Regions from separate parts of the Serratia sp. UGAL515B_01 genome, predicted to be linked through region 3. Evidence: predicted binding sites of a transcription regulator. Region 3 holds the regulator's gene; each other region holds the start of a gene.
What was found. Region 3 encodes PurR, which represses purine synthesis genes. Its sites were predicted from a motif close to CANGCAAACGTTTGCNTG; they were not measured.

Region 1: the regulator PurR is predicted to act here: its motif matches at 2,231-2,248, upstream of purH (bifunctional phosphoribosylaminoimidazolecarboxamide formyltransferase/IMP cyclohydrolase).
Region 2: the regulator PurR is predicted to act here: its motif matches at 2,154-2,171, upstream of cvpA (colicin V production protein).
Region 4: the regulator PurR is predicted to act here: its motif matches at 1,986-2,003, upstream of purL (phosphoribosylformylglycinamidine synthase).

Annotation. Positions count from the first base shown of each region.
Region 1 is NZ_CP109901.1:36,762-41,214, forward strand. Features, by position in the region: gene purD (phosphoribosylamine--glycine ligase) at 1-424, opposite strand, end outside; gene purH (bifunctional phosphoribosylaminoimidazolecarboxamide formyltransferase/IMP cyclohydrolase) at 476-2,065, opposite strand; rRNA gene OK023_RS00455 (16S ribosomal RNA) at 2,714-4,255, shown strand; tRNA gene OK023_RS00460 (tRNA-Ile) at 4,329-4,405, shown strand.
Region 2 is NZ_CP109901.1:2,287,227-2,291,679, reverse strand. Features, by position in the region: partial or broken gene folC (bifunctional tetrahydrofolate synthase/dihydrofolate synthase) at 17-1,280, shown strand; gene dedD (cell division protein DedD) at 1,281-2,039, shown strand; gene cvpA (colicin V production protein) at 2,228-2,728, shown strand; gene purF (amidophosphoribosyltransferase) at 2,750-4,267, shown strand; gene OK023_RS10275 (UbiX family flavin prenyltransferase) at 4,404-4,453, shown strand, end outside.
Region 3 is NZ_CP109901.1:1,963,610-1,968,062, reverse strand. Features, by position in the region: gene punC (purine nucleoside transporter PunC) at 1-396, opposite strand, end outside; gene punR (DNA-binding transcriptional activator PunR) at 517-1,461, shown strand; gene purR (HTH-type transcriptional repressor PurR) at 1,623-2,648, opposite strand; gene OK023_RS19200 (YnhF family membrane protein) at 2,938-3,063, shown strand; partial or broken gene OK023_RS09040 (IS200/IS605 family transposase) at 3,260-3,334, shown strand; gene sodB (superoxide dismutase [Fe]) at 3,813-4,394, opposite strand.
Region 4 is NZ_CP109901.1:2,575,827-2,580,279, reverse strand. Features, by position in the region: gene tadA (tRNA adenosine(34) deaminase TadA) at 1-371, shown strand, start outside; gene mltF (membrane-bound lytic murein transglycosylase MltF) at 361-1,821, opposite strand; gene purL (phosphoribosylformylglycinamidine synthase) at 2,096-4,453, shown strand, end outside.

The DNA.
Region 1 (4,453 bases), 1.9 Mb from region 3:
TGGGCGCACCTTTACTGCGTACATATGCCAATGCAGGTTCTACTTCGGTAAAGTTTTGGTACTCGGCGCTTGGGATTGCGTGGCGGGCCAGGAAGTCTTTGGTAAAGGCTTTGGAACCTTCAAGCTGGGCAGCAGCTTGCGAAGGACCGAAGATTTTCAACCCTTCAACCTGGAAGGCATCGACGATGCCCATAACCAATGGTGCTTCAGGACCGACGATAGTGAGTTCGATTGCGTTAGCTTTGGCAAAGGCGATCAATGCGGGAATATCTGTGGGTGCGATATCGACATTGATCAGATTAGCTTCCAGTGCGGTACCTGCGTTACCCGGCGCAACGTAAACGTTATCCGCTAGTGGCGATTGGGCGGCTTTCCAGGCTAACGCATGTTCGCGTCCGCCGTTGCCGATAATCAGAATATTCATCAGGGGCTCCATAAACGACGTGCGTGTCTGCCACGCACGTAGCAAAAAGGATTAGTGGCGGAAGTGACGCATGTCGGTGAAGATCATCGCAATGCCATGCTCATTAGCTGCTGCAATCACTTCATCGTCACGAATCGACCCACCCGGCTGGATCACGCAGGTAATACCCACCGCAGCTGCAGCGTCAATACCGTCACGGAACGGGAAGAAGGCGTCTGATGCCATCGCGGAGCCTTTCACTTCCAGACTTTCGTCTGCGGCCTTGATACCGGCAATTTTTGCTGAATATACGCGGCTCATTTGACCCGCCCCGATGCCGATGGTCATGTTATCGCGTGCATAAACGATAGCGTTGGATTTGACGAATTTGGCGACTTTCCAGCAGAACAGCGCATCACGCAGCTCTTGAGCGGTGGGTTGACGTTCGGACACCACACGTAAGGCAGTTTCAGTCACCATACCCAGATCGCGGTCTTGTACCAACAAACCGCCATTGACGCGTTTAAAATCCAGCCCGCGAATGCGTTGTTGCCATTGGCCACAGAGCAGCACGCGTACGTTCTGCTTAGCCGCCAGCAAAGAACGTGCTTCGTTACTGATACCGGGTGCGATGATCACTTCAACAAATTGACGGCTGATGATCGCTTTCGCTGTTTCTTTATCCAACTCACGGTTGAAAGCAATGATACCGCCAAATGCGGAGGTTGGATCGGTTTGGTAGGCACGGTTATAGGCTGCCAAGAGATTTTCACCGATTGCTACACCACAGGGGTTAGCATGCTTGACGATCACACAGGCAGGTTCTGCAAACTCTTTCACACACTCTAGAGCTGCATCGGTATCCGCGATGTTGTTATAGGAGAGTGCTTTACCCTGCAGCTGTTCTGCGGTGGCAACGGAAGCTTCGTGTAGATCCTCTTCTATATAAAACGCGGCCTGTTGGTGGCTATTCTCACCGTAACGCACATCTTGCTTCTTGATGTAGTTCAGATTCAGCGTGCGAGGGAAACGACCAGAAGGCCGAGAGGTTTCTCCATGATAAGCAGGAACCAAGGTGCCAAAATAGTTAGCAATCATGCTGTCATAGGCGGCGGTATGTTCAAACGCTTTGATAGCCAGATCGAAACGGGTTGAGTACAGCAGCGAACCGTCATTATTGTCCATCTCGGTAATGACAGCGGCGTAGTCGCTGCTTTTGACCACAATGGTAACGTCTTTGTGGTTTTTGGCGGCGGAACGCACCATCGTTGGCCCACCAATATCAATATTCTCAACGGCATCTTCCAGCGAACAATCCGGGCCTGCCACCGTTTGGGCGAAAGGATACAGATTCACAACGACCATATCGATCGGGCGAATTGCATGGTTTTCCATAATCGCATCGTCCTGACCTCGGCGGCCAAGAATACCGCCATGTACTTTCGGATGCAGTGTCTTGACACGTCCGTCCATCATTTCTGGGAACCCGGTGTAGTCGGAAACTTCGGTAACAGGCAGACCGGCATCTGCCAGCAGACGCGCTGTGCCACCGGTGGAAAGCAGTTCTACTCCGCGCTGGCAAAGAGCTGTAGCGAATTCAACGATACCGGATTTGTCAGACACGCTGAGCAAGGCCCGGCGGATTGGACGAGGTTGTTGCATGGTTTTATCCCTTGGCTTTGAGTCGCAATAAAAGAGCGTTACGTGGATCTCTACCTTACTTTGCTTCTTATATAGAAGGATTTCTCTCTTACTATAAAGAGGGACAGGAAAAGATCCAGTTAACGCCCCGCTAAAATAGGGGCTCACTTCATCGCGGAGAATTGTAGCGAAAACGTTTGCGTGGTGCTCGTAAATTTTCCAGGCAAATGCGCCTTGTGGATAAGTTAGTGTATAACTTGGTATAAAGGCGGGTTTTGCTGTGGAATGCAGCAAACGACACTTTTTGTTGAAAATACCTGTTGCGGGCGACGCGTAACTCCCTATAATGCGCCTCCATCGACACGGAACAGGTGAATGATTTCACGGTGCTTCCGGGGTCAGCAGAAAAAACCTAAAAATAAGGTTGACTCTGTAAGAGGAAAGCGTATTATACGCCACCTCGAGTTAGCAAGCGAAAGCGCGTAACTCACTGCTCTTTAACAATTTATCAGACAATCTGTGTGGGCACTCACAAGACGATATCCAGCTGCTTAGGCAGCAAAAAAATATCAAGTCTTGAAGAGTGACCAAGCAGTAATTCATGCGAATGAATTATTACGAAAGTTAATTTTCGAGCATCGCTTCACGAGTTGAAGCAAATCAAGCTTTTAATTGAAGAGTTTGATCATGGCTCAGATTGAACGCTGGCGGCAGGCCTAACACATGCAAGTCGAGCGGTAGCACAGGGGAGCTTGCTCCCTGGGTGACGAGCGGCGGACGGGTGAGTAATGTCTGGGAAACTGCCCGATGGAGGGGGATAACTACTGGAAACGGTGGCTAATACCGCATAACGTCGCAAGACCAAAGTGGGGGACCTTCGGGCCTCACACCATCGGATGTGCCCAGATGGGATTAGCTAGTAGGTGGGGTAATGGCTCACCTAGGCGACGATCCCTAGCTGGTCTGAGAGGATGACCAGCCACACTGGAACTGAGACACGGTCCAGACTCCTACGGGAGGCAGCAGTGGGGAATATTGCACAATGGGCGCAAGCCTGATGCAGCCATGCCGCGTGTGTGAAGAAGGCCTTCGGGTTGTAAAGCACTTTCAGCGAGGAGGAAGGGTTCAGTGTTAATAGCACTGTTCATTGACGTTACTCGCAGAAGAAGCACCGGCTAACTCCGTGCCAGCAGCCGCGGTAATACGGAGGGTGCAAGCGTTAATCGGAATTACTGGGCGTAAAGCGCACGCAGGCGGTTTGTTAAGTCAGATGTGAAATCCCCGAGCTTAACTTGGGAACTGCATTTGAAACTGGCAAGCTAGAGTCTTGTAGAGGGGGGTAGAATTCCAGGTGTAGCGGTGAAATGCGTAGAGATCTGGAGGAATACCGGTGGCGAAGGCGGCCCCCTGGACAAAGACTGACGCTCAGGTGCGAAAGCGTGGGGAGCAAACAGGATTAGATACCCTGGTAGTCCACGCTGTAAACGATGTCGATTTGGAGGTTGTGCCCTTGAGGCGTGGCTTCCGGAGCTAACGCGTTAAATCGACCGCCTGGGGAGTACGGCCGCAAGGTTAAAACTCAAATGAATTGACGGGGGCCCGCACAAGCGGTGGAGCATGTGGTTTAATTCGATGCAACGCGAAGAACCTTACCTACTCTTGACATCCACGGAATTTGCTAGAGATAGCTTAGTGCCTTCGGGAACCGTGAGACAGGTGCTGCATGGCTGTCGTCAGCTCGTGTTGTGAAATGTTGGGTTAAGTCCCGCAACGAGCGCAACCCTTATCCTTTGTTGCCAGCGATTCGGTCGGGAACTCAAAGGAGACTGCCGGTGATAAACCGGAGGAAGGTGGGGATGACGTCAAGTCATCATGGCCCTTACGAGTAGGGCTACACACGTGCTACAATGGCGTATACAAAGAGAAGCGACCTCGCGAGAGCAAGCGGACCTCATAAAGTACGTCGTAGTCCGGATTGGAGTCTGCAACTCGACTCCATGAAGTCGGAATCGCTAGTAATCGTAGATCAGAATGCTACGGTGAATACGTTCCCGGGCCTTGTACACACCGCCCGTCACACCATGGGAGTGGGTTGCAAAAGAAGTAGGTAGCTTAACCTTCGGGAGGGCGCTTACCACTTTGTGATTCATGACTGGGGTGAAGTCGTAACAAGGTAACCGTAGGGGAACCTGCGGTTGGATCACCTCCTTACCTAAAGATATTAGTTGAGTGCAGTGTCCACACAGATTGTCTGATGAAAAGTAACGAGCAGAAATACCTTTATAGGCTTGTAGCTCAGGTGGTTAGAGCGCACCCCTGATAAGGGTGAGGTCGGTGGTTCAAGTCCACTCAGGCCTACCAAATTTCTTCTCATGCTGCGTTATGTGCGCGGTCGTTTACGCCAGTAAA
Region 2 (4,453 bases), 320 kb from region 3:
GTCAGTGACGGTACTCATGCAAAACCACCAAATTCCCCAAGCCACGTCGCCCTTGAGCTCGTGGCTTTATTATCTGGAACGTCTTCACAGCCAGGCAATAGAACTCGGTCTGGAGCGTGTACAGCGCGTTGCGGCACACCTCGAATTACTTACCCCTGCTCCAATGGTGTTCACCGTTGCTGGTACCAACGGCAAAGGGACAACCTGCCGTACGCTTGAAGCGATCCTGATGGCTGCCGGATTGCGGGTTGGCGTTTACAGTTCCCCGCACCTAGTGCGCTATACCGAACGCGTGCGTATTCAAGGTGAAGAACTCAGCGAAGCCGAACATTGCCGCTCGTTTGCTGCGATTGAAGCAGGCCGTGGTGAAGTCTCACTGACCTATTTCGAGTTCGGTACTCTCTCTGCATTACAGCTGTTTAAACAGGCTAAACTCGACGTTGTGATCCTGGAAGTCGGGCTTGGAGGGCGTCTTGATGCCACTAACATTGTGGATCCAGATGTTGCCGTAGTAACGAGCATCGCTTTGGATCATACAGACTGGCTAGGTAACGATCGTGAAAGCATCGGCCGCGAAAAAGCGGGTATTTTCCGTGGAGGCAAGCCAGCCGTGGTGGGGGAACCGGAGATGCCGCAAAGCATTCGGCAAGTAGCAGAAAGTCTGGGATCGCCATTGTATTGCCGGGGGATGCCTGGGCATTCAGCGAGCAAGGTGAACGTTGGCAGTGGCTGTGTAACGACACTCACTTGAAAGATTTGCCGATCCCTAATGTACCACTGGCTAACGCTGCTACGGCACTGGCCGCGCTACATTATTCGTCGTTAGAAATTGATGAGAAGGCGATTTTTAACGGGCTGCAACAGGCCACATTACCAGGCCGCTTCCAGATTATTCAGCATAACCCGTTGTTGATCCTAGATGTTGCGCATAATCCGCATGCAGCCGCCTATCTGGCTGAAAGGTTGGCGAAATTACCGCGAGAGGAAGGTAAGGTGCGTGCTGTGTTGGGTATGCTTTCCGACAAAGATATTGCTGGAACTCTGGCTTGCCTGAATGGGCAAGTCGATGAGTGGTATTGTGCACCTCTTGAGGTGCCTCGGGGGCTAGCGTTGAATTACTGGCGCAGTACCTAGAGGAACCGCAGCAGTTTGCTGATGTTGAAACGGCTTGGCGTCAAGCTATGCAGGATGCAGGTATTCAGGATATTGTGATCGTCTGTGGTTCGTTCCACACCGTTGCACATGTGATGACGGCGTTAGACGAGAGGCGGAGAGTGTGAGTGGCAAGTAAATTTCAGAATAGACTAGTTGGGACGGTTATCCTGGTTGCCTTAGGGGTGATTATCCTACCGGGGTTGCTGGACGGTAAAAAGAAACACTATGAGGATGAGTTTGCAGCTATTCCTCTGGTTCCTAAGCCGGGAGATGCCCATGAAACGGATTTAATATCGCCGGTAAATCAACCTTTGCCATCGCAGCCACCCGAAGGTGCCGGGGCATTGGTACAGCAACAGGCAAATGCGGAGGCAACTGCACAACAAGCAGTCAATCAGGCAGCACAACAGCGTCAGCAACAGCAACAGTCCCCCGTAGTTGTGTCACCGCAGACCGAAACTAAACCATCTCAACCCGTTAAGCCAAAACCAGCGGAAGTGAAACCAGAGTCGGTAGCGATCAAGCCGGTAGAAGTGGCACCTAAACCGGTACAACCCCCCAAGGTTGAGCCGACTAAACCACCTGTGAAGCCCGAACCTAAACTCGAACCTAAACCGGTTGTGGAAGAAAAAGCCCCTGCTGGACAGGCCTATGTGGTGCAATTGGGCGCTTTGAAAAATGCTGCCAAGGTTAACGAGATCGTTGCTTCGCTTCGCTTGTCTGGCTATCGGGCCTATACCGTGCCATCGACACCGGTTCAAGGGGAAATTACCCGGATTTTTGTCGGCCCTGATGTGTCAAAACAAAAGTTGCAGTCATCGTTGCCCGACCTGAATACCATCAGTGGGTTGAGTGGGCAAATCAAGACCTATGCTGTGCGTTAAGGTTGATGTCGGTTATGTTAGAAACCTCAAAAAAACTGTGCTTTTCGGTTCATACGGCTGTGACGGTAAATTTTTTCACCGCCATTTTTTTGTTTTGCTCGGTGGGAAATCCGCTACGCAAACGTTTTCTTTTTCTGTTAGAATTCGCCGCGAATGAGATGCAGGGCGATTTATTATTGGAATAGTTCATGGTTTGGATTGATTACGTCATTATAGCGTTGATTGGGTTTTCGGCTGTGGTAAGCCTGATCCGAGGTTTTGTTCGCGAAGCGTTGTCACTTGTAACATGGGGATGTGCGTTCTTTGTTGCCAGCCACTTCTATCCTTACCTTGCAGCTTACTTCACTCGTTTCGAAGATGAACTGGTGCGCAACGGCATTGCGATCGCCATTTTGTTTATTGCAACGCTGATTGTGGGTGCTATCGTCAACTATGTGATTGGTTCATTGGTAGAGAAAACCGGTTTATCGGGCACCGACCGGGTGTTGGGCGTGTGCTTTGGCGCACTGCGTGGCGTACTGATTGTAGCGGCGATACTGTTTTTCCTTGATACCTTTACCACGCTGTCACAAAGCGCAGATTGGAGACAATCGCAATTAATCCCCCAGTTTAGCTACATTATCAGGTGGTTCTTTGACTACCTGCAGAGCACGTCGAGTTTCTTACCGACCCAATTACCAGGGCGGTAGCGGCTTAGAGGAAAAGACAACATGTGCGGTATTGTCGGTATCGCCGGTTTCACGCCGGTAAACCAGTCGATTTATGATGCGTTGACGGTGCTTCAGCACCGTGGACAAGATGCCGCAGGCATCGTCACCATTGATGCCCATAACGGGTTCCGCCTACGCAAGGCAAATGGCTTGGTGAAGGATGTGTTTGAAGCACGGCATATGCAGCGTTTACAGGGCAATATGGGCATCGGCCACGTGCGCTACCCGACGGCTGGCAGCTCCAGTGCTTCCGAAGCCCAGCCTTTCTACGTTAACTCACCGTTCGGCATTACGCTGGCACACAACGGCAACCTTACTAACGCGAATGAATTGCGCCAGAAGCTGTTTGAAAGTGGCCGCCGCCACATCAATACCACTTCTGATTCCGAGATCTTGCTGAACGTACTGGCGACTGAACTTGATCGTTTTCAGCATTATCCGCTGGACGCTGACAACATTTTTACTGCGGTCGCAGCGATGCATCAGCAATTGCGTGGTGCTTATGCCTGTGTAGCAATGATAATCGGCCATGGTTTGGTTGCTTTTCGCGATCCGAATGGTATCCGTCCGTTGGTGATTGGTAAACGAATGCTTGAAGATGACCGTTGTGAGTACATGGTTGCTTCTGAGAGCGTAGCACTGGATACCTTGGGGTTTGAGTTCTTGCGTGATGTTGCGCCTGGCGAAGCGGTGTATATCACCGAAGCAGGTCAACTGTTCACTCGCCAGTGTGCAGAAAATCCCAAAACCAATCCATGCCTGTTCGAATACGTTTATTTTGCCCGCCCTGACTCTTTCATGGACAAGATTTCTGTCTATAGCGCCCGCGTGCGAATGGGGCAGAAATTGGGTGAGAAGATCGCTCGCGAATGGGAAGATCTGGATATTGACGTGGTGATCCCGATCCCTGAGACGTCTTGTGACATCGCGCTGGAAATAGCGCGGATATTGCATAAACCCTACCGCCAGGGTTTTGTTAAAAACCGTTATGTTGGCCGTACTTTTATCATGCCGGGTCAGTTGGCCCGCCGTCAGTCAGTGCGTCGCAAACTCAATGCCAATCGTGCGGAGTTTCGTGACAAGAATGTGTTGCTGGTCGACGATTCTATTGTGCGTGGAACCACGTCTGAGCAGATCGTTGAAATGGCACGTGATGCAGGAGCAAAACGCGTTTATCTTGCCTCAGCCGCCCCGGAAATCCGCTTTCCTAACGTTTATGGCATAGATATGCCGAGCGCTACCGAGCTGATTGCCCACGGGCGTGAAGTGGATGAAATACGCCAGATCATTGGTGCTGATGGTTTGATCTTCCAGGACTTGAATGACTTGATCGAAGCGGTGCGTGAAGATAATCCGGATATTGTTCAGTTTGAATGTTCGGTATTTAACGGTATTTATGTGACTAAAGATGTCGACCAGAGCTATCTGGAATATCTTGAAGCACTACGTAACGACGATGCTAAGGCGTTGCGCGGCCAGACAGAAGTTGAAAATCTGGAAATGCATAACGAGGGATAACCCGTTACCAATGTTGTGCACCGAGGCATCCGTTGCGGTGCACAACTTCCCCCACTTGCTAATCTGCAAAGGTTGCTGCAAAGTCTGCCCCGATTCTATTATTCTAACTTGATATTTCCCGGCAGAGGCGAGCTTGATGAAAAAACTGATTATCGGTATTTCTGGTGCCAGTGGCGCCATATATGG
Region 3 (4,453 bases):
AGCAAAAACACGGTTTGCCTTACCTTCACGATAACGATCTACTACGATGGCTTGCCAGGTCACCGCGGCTGAACATACGCCAATTGCCTGTAGAAAACGTAAAGACCACAGTTGTGTTCCGTTTTGCACCCATAGCATGCCCAAACAGCCAAACGCAAAGAGTGTCAGGCCGAGCAAGAGTACCGGTTTGCGGCCTAGATAATCGGATAGCGGGCCCCAAAGCAGTTGGGCAAAAGCAAAACCAGCAAGGAAAATACTCAAGCTGGCGCTGATTGCGCCTGCGGAAATTTGCAAATCCTGCTGCATAGCGCCGAAGGCTGGTAGATACATATCGGTTGCTAAGTACCCCAACATACTCAGTCCTGCAAGGTAAAACATAAATCCAAAGTTTCGCATGCTTTTCTCGTTAAATTTTTATTGTCGCAGGTTTTAGCGTCCGCAAGTGTACTCGGCTGGATCTTTGCTTGTGAAACGGTAATATTTGCAAGGTGTTGTTAAAAAATTTGAAGGCAAATCATGTGGTCAGAATACTCGCTTGATGTCGTAGATGCTGTTGCGCGAACGGGTAGCTTCAGTGCGGCTGCACAAGAGCTTCATCGAGTTCCTTCTGCAATAAGTTATACGGTGCGTCAGTTGGAGCAATGGCTGGCTGTGTCCCTTTTTGAACGCCGTCATCGTGATGTTGTATTGACCCCTGCTGGTGCCCTGTTTATCAAAGAGGCCCGGAAGGTTGTCAAAAAAATGCTTGATACCCGGCGTCAGTGCCAGCAAGTTGCCAACGGTTGGCGCGGGCAGTTAAGAATTGCGGTCGACCTTATTGTAAAACCACAGCGTAGTCGTCAGTTAATCACTGATTTTTATCGTCATTTTTCGGATGTTGAATTGATTGTGCAACACGAGGTGTTTAATGGCGTATGGGATGCACTGGCTGATGGGCGCGCAGAGATGGCTATCGGTGCAACACGAGCAGTGCCGGTTGGTGGGGGTTTTGCTTTTCGCGATATGGGCTTTGTGAATTGGTTGTGTGTGGCAAATGCAACCCATCCCTTAGCGGGGCTAAAGGGCACACTGAGTAACGATCAGCTGCGGCCTTATCCCTCACTATTGCTCGAGGATACGTCACGAAATTTGCCGAAACGTGTAACTTGGGCGCTGGATAACCAACGACGCCTTACCGTGCCGGACTGGGCTTCTGCTGTGGATTGTCTGCGTAATGGATTATGTGTGGGAATGGCACCCGCGCATTGTGTACTGCCATGGGTACAAAGTGGTGAACTGGTTGTTCTGCAACTGCAAGAAGCATTCCCCCCTAGCGCCTGTTGCCTGACATGGCAGCAAAATGCGCAGTCACCAGTAATGACCTGGTTATTAGATTATCTGGGAGACAGTGAAACGCTTAATCAGGAGTGGTTGAACGAAGGCGTATCCGGTGTCTCGAAAGCCTCCGATAACAATTATTAGGCTATATGTCTGTGGGGCGTCGCAGCCCTCATCAAGCCACAGAGGGAAGCGTGCCGCGTGGTCGAGTCCTTGCCTCCCGCGCTGTGGCCATCATAGTACGTGTTGGGCTCATAAAACTGTGCAGCTCACGTTTTGGTTTGTGTCTAATCAAGGGGGACATGCTAGCGGCGATAATCGATGAAAGGCCCATCAGCCACCGAACGGCGTTCTATCAGTTTTGGATGGACTTCAATGACCTGAGATTCTTCACGTTTACTGATAATACGATCCAGCAACATCGTGAAAGCCATTTCTCCCAGACGTTCTTTAGGCTGGTGGATAGTGGTTAATGCTGGGGTAAAATAGCGTGCATTTCGGACGTTGTCGTAACCGATCACTGAGATGTCTTGCGGTACACGAAGCCCCAATTCGTCTGCAGCACAAATTGCACCCATAGCCATAATGTCTCCACCGCAAAATATGGCTGTGGGGCGATGCTTTTGCGACAATATTTTGTACATGGCCTTATAACCGGACTCAGGTTCAAAATCACCCTGAACGATCCATTCTTCGCGGATCTCAATATTGGCTTCCTGCAGCGCTTTAAGGAAACCGTGATGACGGCCACCACCGGTATTGCGCGATAACTGGCCGGGAATGGCACCAATATCGCGATGACCACGTTCGATAAGATAACGACCAGCCAGATAGCCACCCTCAAAGGCATTATCGATAATTGTATCGGTAAAATCACCACGAGCAGCTCCCCAGTCCATAACCACCATGGGAATATTTCGGTAATCCTCCAACATACCCAGCAACTTTTCTGGGTACTCTGAGCACATAACCAGCAGACCGTCGACGCGCTTTTGCGCCAACATTGCAAGGTAGGCCTGTTGTTTATCGAGGTTATTATGTGAGTTACACAAGATCAAAGTATAACCTTTACTATAGCAACTGTTTTCAACAGCTTCGATCACCTCAGCAAAGTAGGGTGCTTCGCTTGATGTTGCAAGCAGACCGATCGATTTAGTGTGGTTAACTTTCAGGCTGCGGGCAACGGCGCTGGGCGAATAGTGTAGTTGTTTAATGGCTGCCCAAACGGCCGCTTTTGTCTCTTCGGCGACGAAACGCGTTTTATTAATGACGTGCGAAACGGTGGTGGTGGAAACGCCAGCGCGCTTGGCCACATCTTTAATCGTTGCCATATAAAGAATGACTCCTGAACTCACATGTTACAGCATGTAAGTATGATGTTAATCGTTTGCCTGCGTAAATTTTATCCCCTGATAAGCAAAAACGGGATTTTTAGTGCTGAAGCCGTAAGATCCTATAGCAGGAGGGGGCATCTTGGGGTACGCAGTTGTGAACTGCGGATTTTGTCGCATATTTATGAAAAGTGGAAGAGCTAATCGGTATTATAAGACGGCAAATGATAACAAGATTTTAATCACGAACTGTAGGAAAATGAGTTGACGTATTAATTGTGTGGCTTTTATGCTTGAGAGCACAAATCTGCAAGGGAATTACGTTATGGATACGAATTTGAAAATGTCATTGTTTACTACGGTATGTGCGTTGGCAGTGATTATCATCTTTGGTCTCATTGCTGTATCTAACTGATTTAAATTATAAAAAGTGCAATATGTTGCACCTTTGCTATTTTCTATAGAAAACCCCCAGAGCTAGGCTGGGGGTCGTAAAGCTTTCAGCCTTAAGCCGATTATAAAGACCCCCTTTCAATTTGTTAAAACACCTTGCGGTTTGGCAATTGCAAAAGTTAAACAAGAAATCAAAAGGGGTCCAATGGGGGACGAAAATGGGCTTAGCGCATAACCGATGGAACTGTAAATATCACATGGTTTTTGCACCTAAACACCGAAGGCAGGTTTTCTAGGGAGAGAAACGCAGGGTGATAGGTGGCATATGGCCATTAATTCCAATTTTTTCAACCAGATATCACTTGTTATATCGAGCCGTAGCAAGATCTGTTCTCTCACTCTACCGATAAAATCCCAGCCTAACGAGTTAATATGGCTAAACCAGGTATTTTGAAAATCGGCGTCGGTTACGATAGTCACTTTAGTCTTGGCATTAATGGCTTAGGCAAGTGTATCCAAAAATTCGTTTTGGATCTGAGTATTGTTTTGCTGTTTTGAATGAACAATACGGCTCAACATCGCGTCCGATACTGGTGAGAGTCAGTGAAGCGCCACGGTTACATCAAGAAGCGTTACGGGCTGTAAGTAATCCATAAATGCAAATGTCAGATCACAGTGCGTCTGTTAGGGCGCGGCTGGCAAGAGAGGCTAATAGGCACATATGAAAAACCCCCGGCTTTGCCGGGGGGAGCTTACTTGTTCATCTATCTGCTATTGGGTCAGATTTTGTTCCGCGAATGACCAGTTAACCAATGCCCAAAAGTTTTCCAGGTATTTTGGGCGCGCATTGCGGTAGTCGATATAATAAGCATGTTCCCAAACATCAACGGTTAACAGAGGTTTGTCTTCACTGGTGAGTGGGGTCGCTGCGTTTGAGGTATTAACGATCGCAAGTGATCCATTAGGTTTTTTCACCAGCCAAGTCCATCCTGCTCCAAAGTTTTTCACTGCTGCATCGGTGAATTGTTCTTTGAAAGCAGCGAAAGAACCGAAGGATTTATTGATCGCCTCAGCTAAAACGCCAGTTGGTTCATTGCCCCCCTGAGGCGACAGACAGTGCCAGTAGAATGTGTGATTCCATACTTGCGCAGCGTTATTAAACACGCCACCGCTAGAGGTCTTGATGATATCGACTAGAGACTTGCCTTCAAACTCGCTGCCTTTCACCAGATTATTCAAGTTAACCACGTAGGTGTTATGGTGCTTACCATAATGGTATTCCAGCGTTTCTGCAGAAATATGCGGTTCAAGGGCATTTTTCTCATACGGTAATGCAGGTAATTCAAACGACATTGCTTTCTCCTTTTTATACAGCACTTTTCTTCTCTTCCGATACCGCCAGCCCATTAGCT
Region 4 (4,453 bases), 610 kb from region 3:
CGATTGGGCGTCATGACCCAACTGCTCATGCAGAGATCATGGCGTTACGTCAGGGGGGGAGTGTGCTGCAGAACTATCGGTTACTCGATGCGACACTTTATGTCACTCTTGAACCTTGTGTGATGTGTGCCGGTGCGATGATACATAGCCGCATAAGTCGCTTGGTGTATGGCGCGGCTGACGAAAAAACCGGTGCGGCTGGCTCGCTGGTTGATATTTTGCGCCACCCAGGAATGAATCACCAGGTGGAAATTGTCTCAGGAGTGTTGGCTGAAGAGTGTTCAACAACCCTGAGTAATTTTTTTCGCTTGCGTCGTGAACAGAAAAAAGCGCTTAAACTGACGCAACAAACCGGGATAATTAAAAGTTGAGTGCCAGTTTGGCATCGACTGCTGGGTATCCCTTATTTGACTCTGTGTGTTTTGATGCATTTAGCGTTGCCTTTTTCTCTTTTTCCTGCAAATAACCTACGAGGCTGACCTGATAACGGCGGATATTTTCCACATACTTATAAGCTTCGTGGCCACGCGCATAGCCGTAGGTGAGTAATCGGGAATAGCGTTTTTGGCTGAGCATCGGCAACCGTTGTTTCACATCGACCCAACTGTCAGGGTTACCTCGCTGACTTTTAGTTAGTTTGCGGGCATCCAACATATGGCCCCAGCCCATATTGTAGCCAGCGAGGGCGAACCAGATACGCTCATCTTCCGGTACACTCGCAGGAACTTTTTCCATCAAGTGTTGCAGATAACGTGCTCCACCTTGAATACTCTCTTCTGGATCGAGCCTGTCGCTAACGCCAAGACCGTCAGCCGTGGCCCGTGTCAGCATCATCATACCTCTTACACCCGTTGGAGAAGTGGCTTGGGGGTCCCAGTGTGACTCTTGATAGGCGATAGCCGCCAAGAGTTTCCAATCAATCTCTTTGGCATGTTTTTCAAACAGCGAGCGGAAGCTGGGTAATACAGCGTCTATTGCCGAAAGAAACGTTTTGGTATCGACGTAATCAAAGCTCCTTACGTGGCCAAGGTATTTCTCTTCCAGCCTGGCAAGCGTACCGTCCTCTACTTTTTGACTATAAAAATCCAGTAATGCGGCATAAAGACTGTCATCATGCCCACGTTTCAAATACCAGGTTACCGGCTCTTCTTCAGTCACATCAAAGGCGACTGCCAGTTGCGGATTGATCCGTTGCTGGAGAGCAACGGTGACGGAATCTCCGATAGTGTAATCCAGTTTACCCTCGGTCACTTTTTCTAATAGTTCTTTGGATGTGAGTTCGTTTGAGGATTCCCAACGGAGGTTTGGATATTTCTCCTTCTGGAGTTTTTTTAGCGTGCTGACGTGCGCTGAGCCTGCAGCAACCGCTAACTTGCCTTTCATATCTGCGAAGGTTTTAGGTCGCGGAGTTCCTAAGCTGTAGACGACCTGCTGGGATACAGAGTAATAAGCTGGACCTGCTTTGAAGCGATGAAGACGGTCCCGGTTGTAGATCAAACCAGCGGCAAGCAGGTCGGCATTACCATCTTCTAAAGCGTCAAACAGGTCATTGATATTTTTATGCGGTATCACCACCAGTTTTACCCCGAGATAATTGGCAAAGCTTTTGGCCAATTCATAGTCAAAGCCACGTGGCCCCCGCTTGGTACTGAAATAGGTCAGCGGTGAGTTTAGTGTGCTGATACGCAGTTCTCCCCGTGATTTTATGGCTTCAAGTTGATCTCCTAAACCACCACGCCAGGCAATGTTAGACCATAGGGCAACAGCCAAAAGTACGGTGGCAATACCGATTAGGATGTAACTTATTTTAAATATTTTCAAATAGTTATCTCAAATAAGTGCACGCTTCATGCTGGTCGGAATCTTAGTTTTATCATGGTTAAATCACCAGTGTCAGGGCATTTTGCTCAACAAAATGGCAGCGTGCAACTTTATTGACAGGCTATGGCAATTCGGTGGAGAGAATAGCTTTTATGAATAATAGCCACGCAAACGGTTTCGTCGGCGGTGAGGATTATCTATAATGGCGCGCGTTTTCCCCTGTTGCGCCCAATGAAGCACTGAGTTCAGTGGCTTCGAAGACGAGAGAACTCTGATTATGGAAATACTGCGTGGTTCGCCCGCTTTGTCGGCTTTTCGTATTACCAAACTACTGTCACGCTGCCAGGAGGCTCAACTGCCGATTGGCGATATCTACGCCGAATACGTTCATTTTGTCGATATCAGCGCACCACTCAGTGCTGAAGAACGCGCAAAATTGCAACGGCTACTAAAGTATGGCCCTTCTCTCGCTACACATGCCCCTGAAGGCCGTTTGATGCTGGTTACGCCGCGCCCGGGTACAATTTCCCCCTGGTCTTCTAAAGCGACAGATATTGCTCACAACTGCGGTTTGACTCAGATCGTCCGTATTGAGCGCGGCTTGGCATTTTATGTTTCCGCACCAGAGTTAGGTGATGCTCAGTGGCGGACATTAGCCTCGTTACTACACGATCGCATGATGGAAACGGTATTCAGCGAACTGCAACAAGCAGAAAAATTATTTTCTCACCATCAGCCCGCCCCTTATCAGGAGGTCGACGTGCTCGGCCAAGGTCGCAGCGCCTTGGAGCAAGCCAATAGCAAACTGGGCTTGGCACTGGCACAGGACGAGATCGACTACCTACTGGCAGCCTTTACCGGCTTGGAACGTAACCCGACGGATGTCGAACTGTATATGTTTGCCCAGGCTAACTCTGAGCATTGCCGGCACAAAATTTTCAACGCTGATTGGATCATCGACGGCGAACAACAATCCAAGTCGCTGTTCAAAATGATCAAGAATACCTTTGAGCAAACGCCGGACTATGTACTTTCTGCCTATAAAGACAATGCTGCGGTGATGGAAGGCTCAAACGTTGGGCGTTTCTTCCCCTCACCGGAAAATGGCCAGTATGACTATCATCAGGAAGAAACACACATCCTGATGAAAGTAGAAACGCATAACCACCCGACAGCAATTTCCCCATGGCCGGGTGCTGCTACTGGTTCCGGTGGTGAGATCCGTGATGAAGGCGCGACGGGGCGTGGTGCCAAGCCGAAAGCCGGTCTGGTGGGCTTCTCGGTTTCCAACTTGCGCATTCCTGGTTTTGAACAGCCATGGGAAGAGGATTTCGGTAAGCCGGAACGTATTGTTAGTGCTCTGGATATCATGACTGAGGGGCCATTGGGGGGGGCTGCATTCAACAACGAATTTGGACGCCCAGCGTTGCTAGGGTACTTCCGTACTTATGAAGAACGCGTCAATAGCCACAATGGTGTTGAACTACGTGGTTATCATAAACCCATCATGCTGGCAGGCGGACTGGGCAATATCCGTGCTGACCATGTGCAGAAAGGGGAGATCAGCGTAGGTGCCAAACTGGTTGTGTTGGGTGGCCCGGCGATGAATATCGGTTTAGGCGGAGGAGCGGCATCCTCTATGGCTTCAGGGCAGTCTGATGCCGATTTGGATTTTGCCTCTGTGCAGCGTGATAACCCGGAAATGGAACGCCGTTGTCAGGAAGTGATTGACCGTTGCTGGCAGCTAGGAGATCACAACCCGATCCTGTTCATCCATGATGTTGGTGCGGGGGGACTATCGAACGCCATGCCAGAACTGGTCAGTGACGGTGGGCGAGGTGGCCGCTTTGAACTGCGTGAGGTTTTGAACGATGAACCGGGCATGAGCCCGCTGGAAGTGTGGTGTAACGAATCGCAAGAGCGTTATGTCCTGGCTGTTGCGCCAGAACAGATGGCTCAGTTTGATGCTATTTGTCGTCGTGAACGTGCGCCCTATGCGGTGATTGGTGAAGCGACGCAAGAACGTCATTTAACGCTTAACGACCGTCATTTTGGCAATCAACCTATAGATATGCCGTTAGACGTCCTGCTGGGTAAAACGCCTAAAATGACCCGCGATGTTCAGAGTCAGCAGGCACGTGGCGAGGCATTACAGCGTTCAAATATTACCCTCGCCGACGCGGTGAAACGCGTGTTACATCTGCCAGCCGTGGCGGAGAAAACCTTCCTAATCACCATTGGTGACCGTACCGTCACCGGAATGGTGGCACGCGATCAGATGGTTGGTCCATGGCAGATCCCGGTAGCAGACTGTGCGGTGACGGTAGCCAGTCTTGACAGTTACTACGGTGAGGCGATGTCGATAGGTGAACGAGCGCCTGTTGCATTGTTGGACTTTGCTGCTTCAGGGCGCCTAGCGGTGGGCGAAGCGCTGACCAACCTGGCTGCGACGAATATAGGTTCGCTCAAACGTGTCAAATTGTCCGCCAACTGGATGGCAGCAGCCGGCCATCCCGGGGAAGACGCCGGCCTGTATGAGGCTGTGAAAGCGGTGGGTGAGGAACTGTGTCCAGCGCTCGGTATTACCATTCCGGTGGGTAAAGACTCAATGTCGATGAAAACTCGCTGGCAG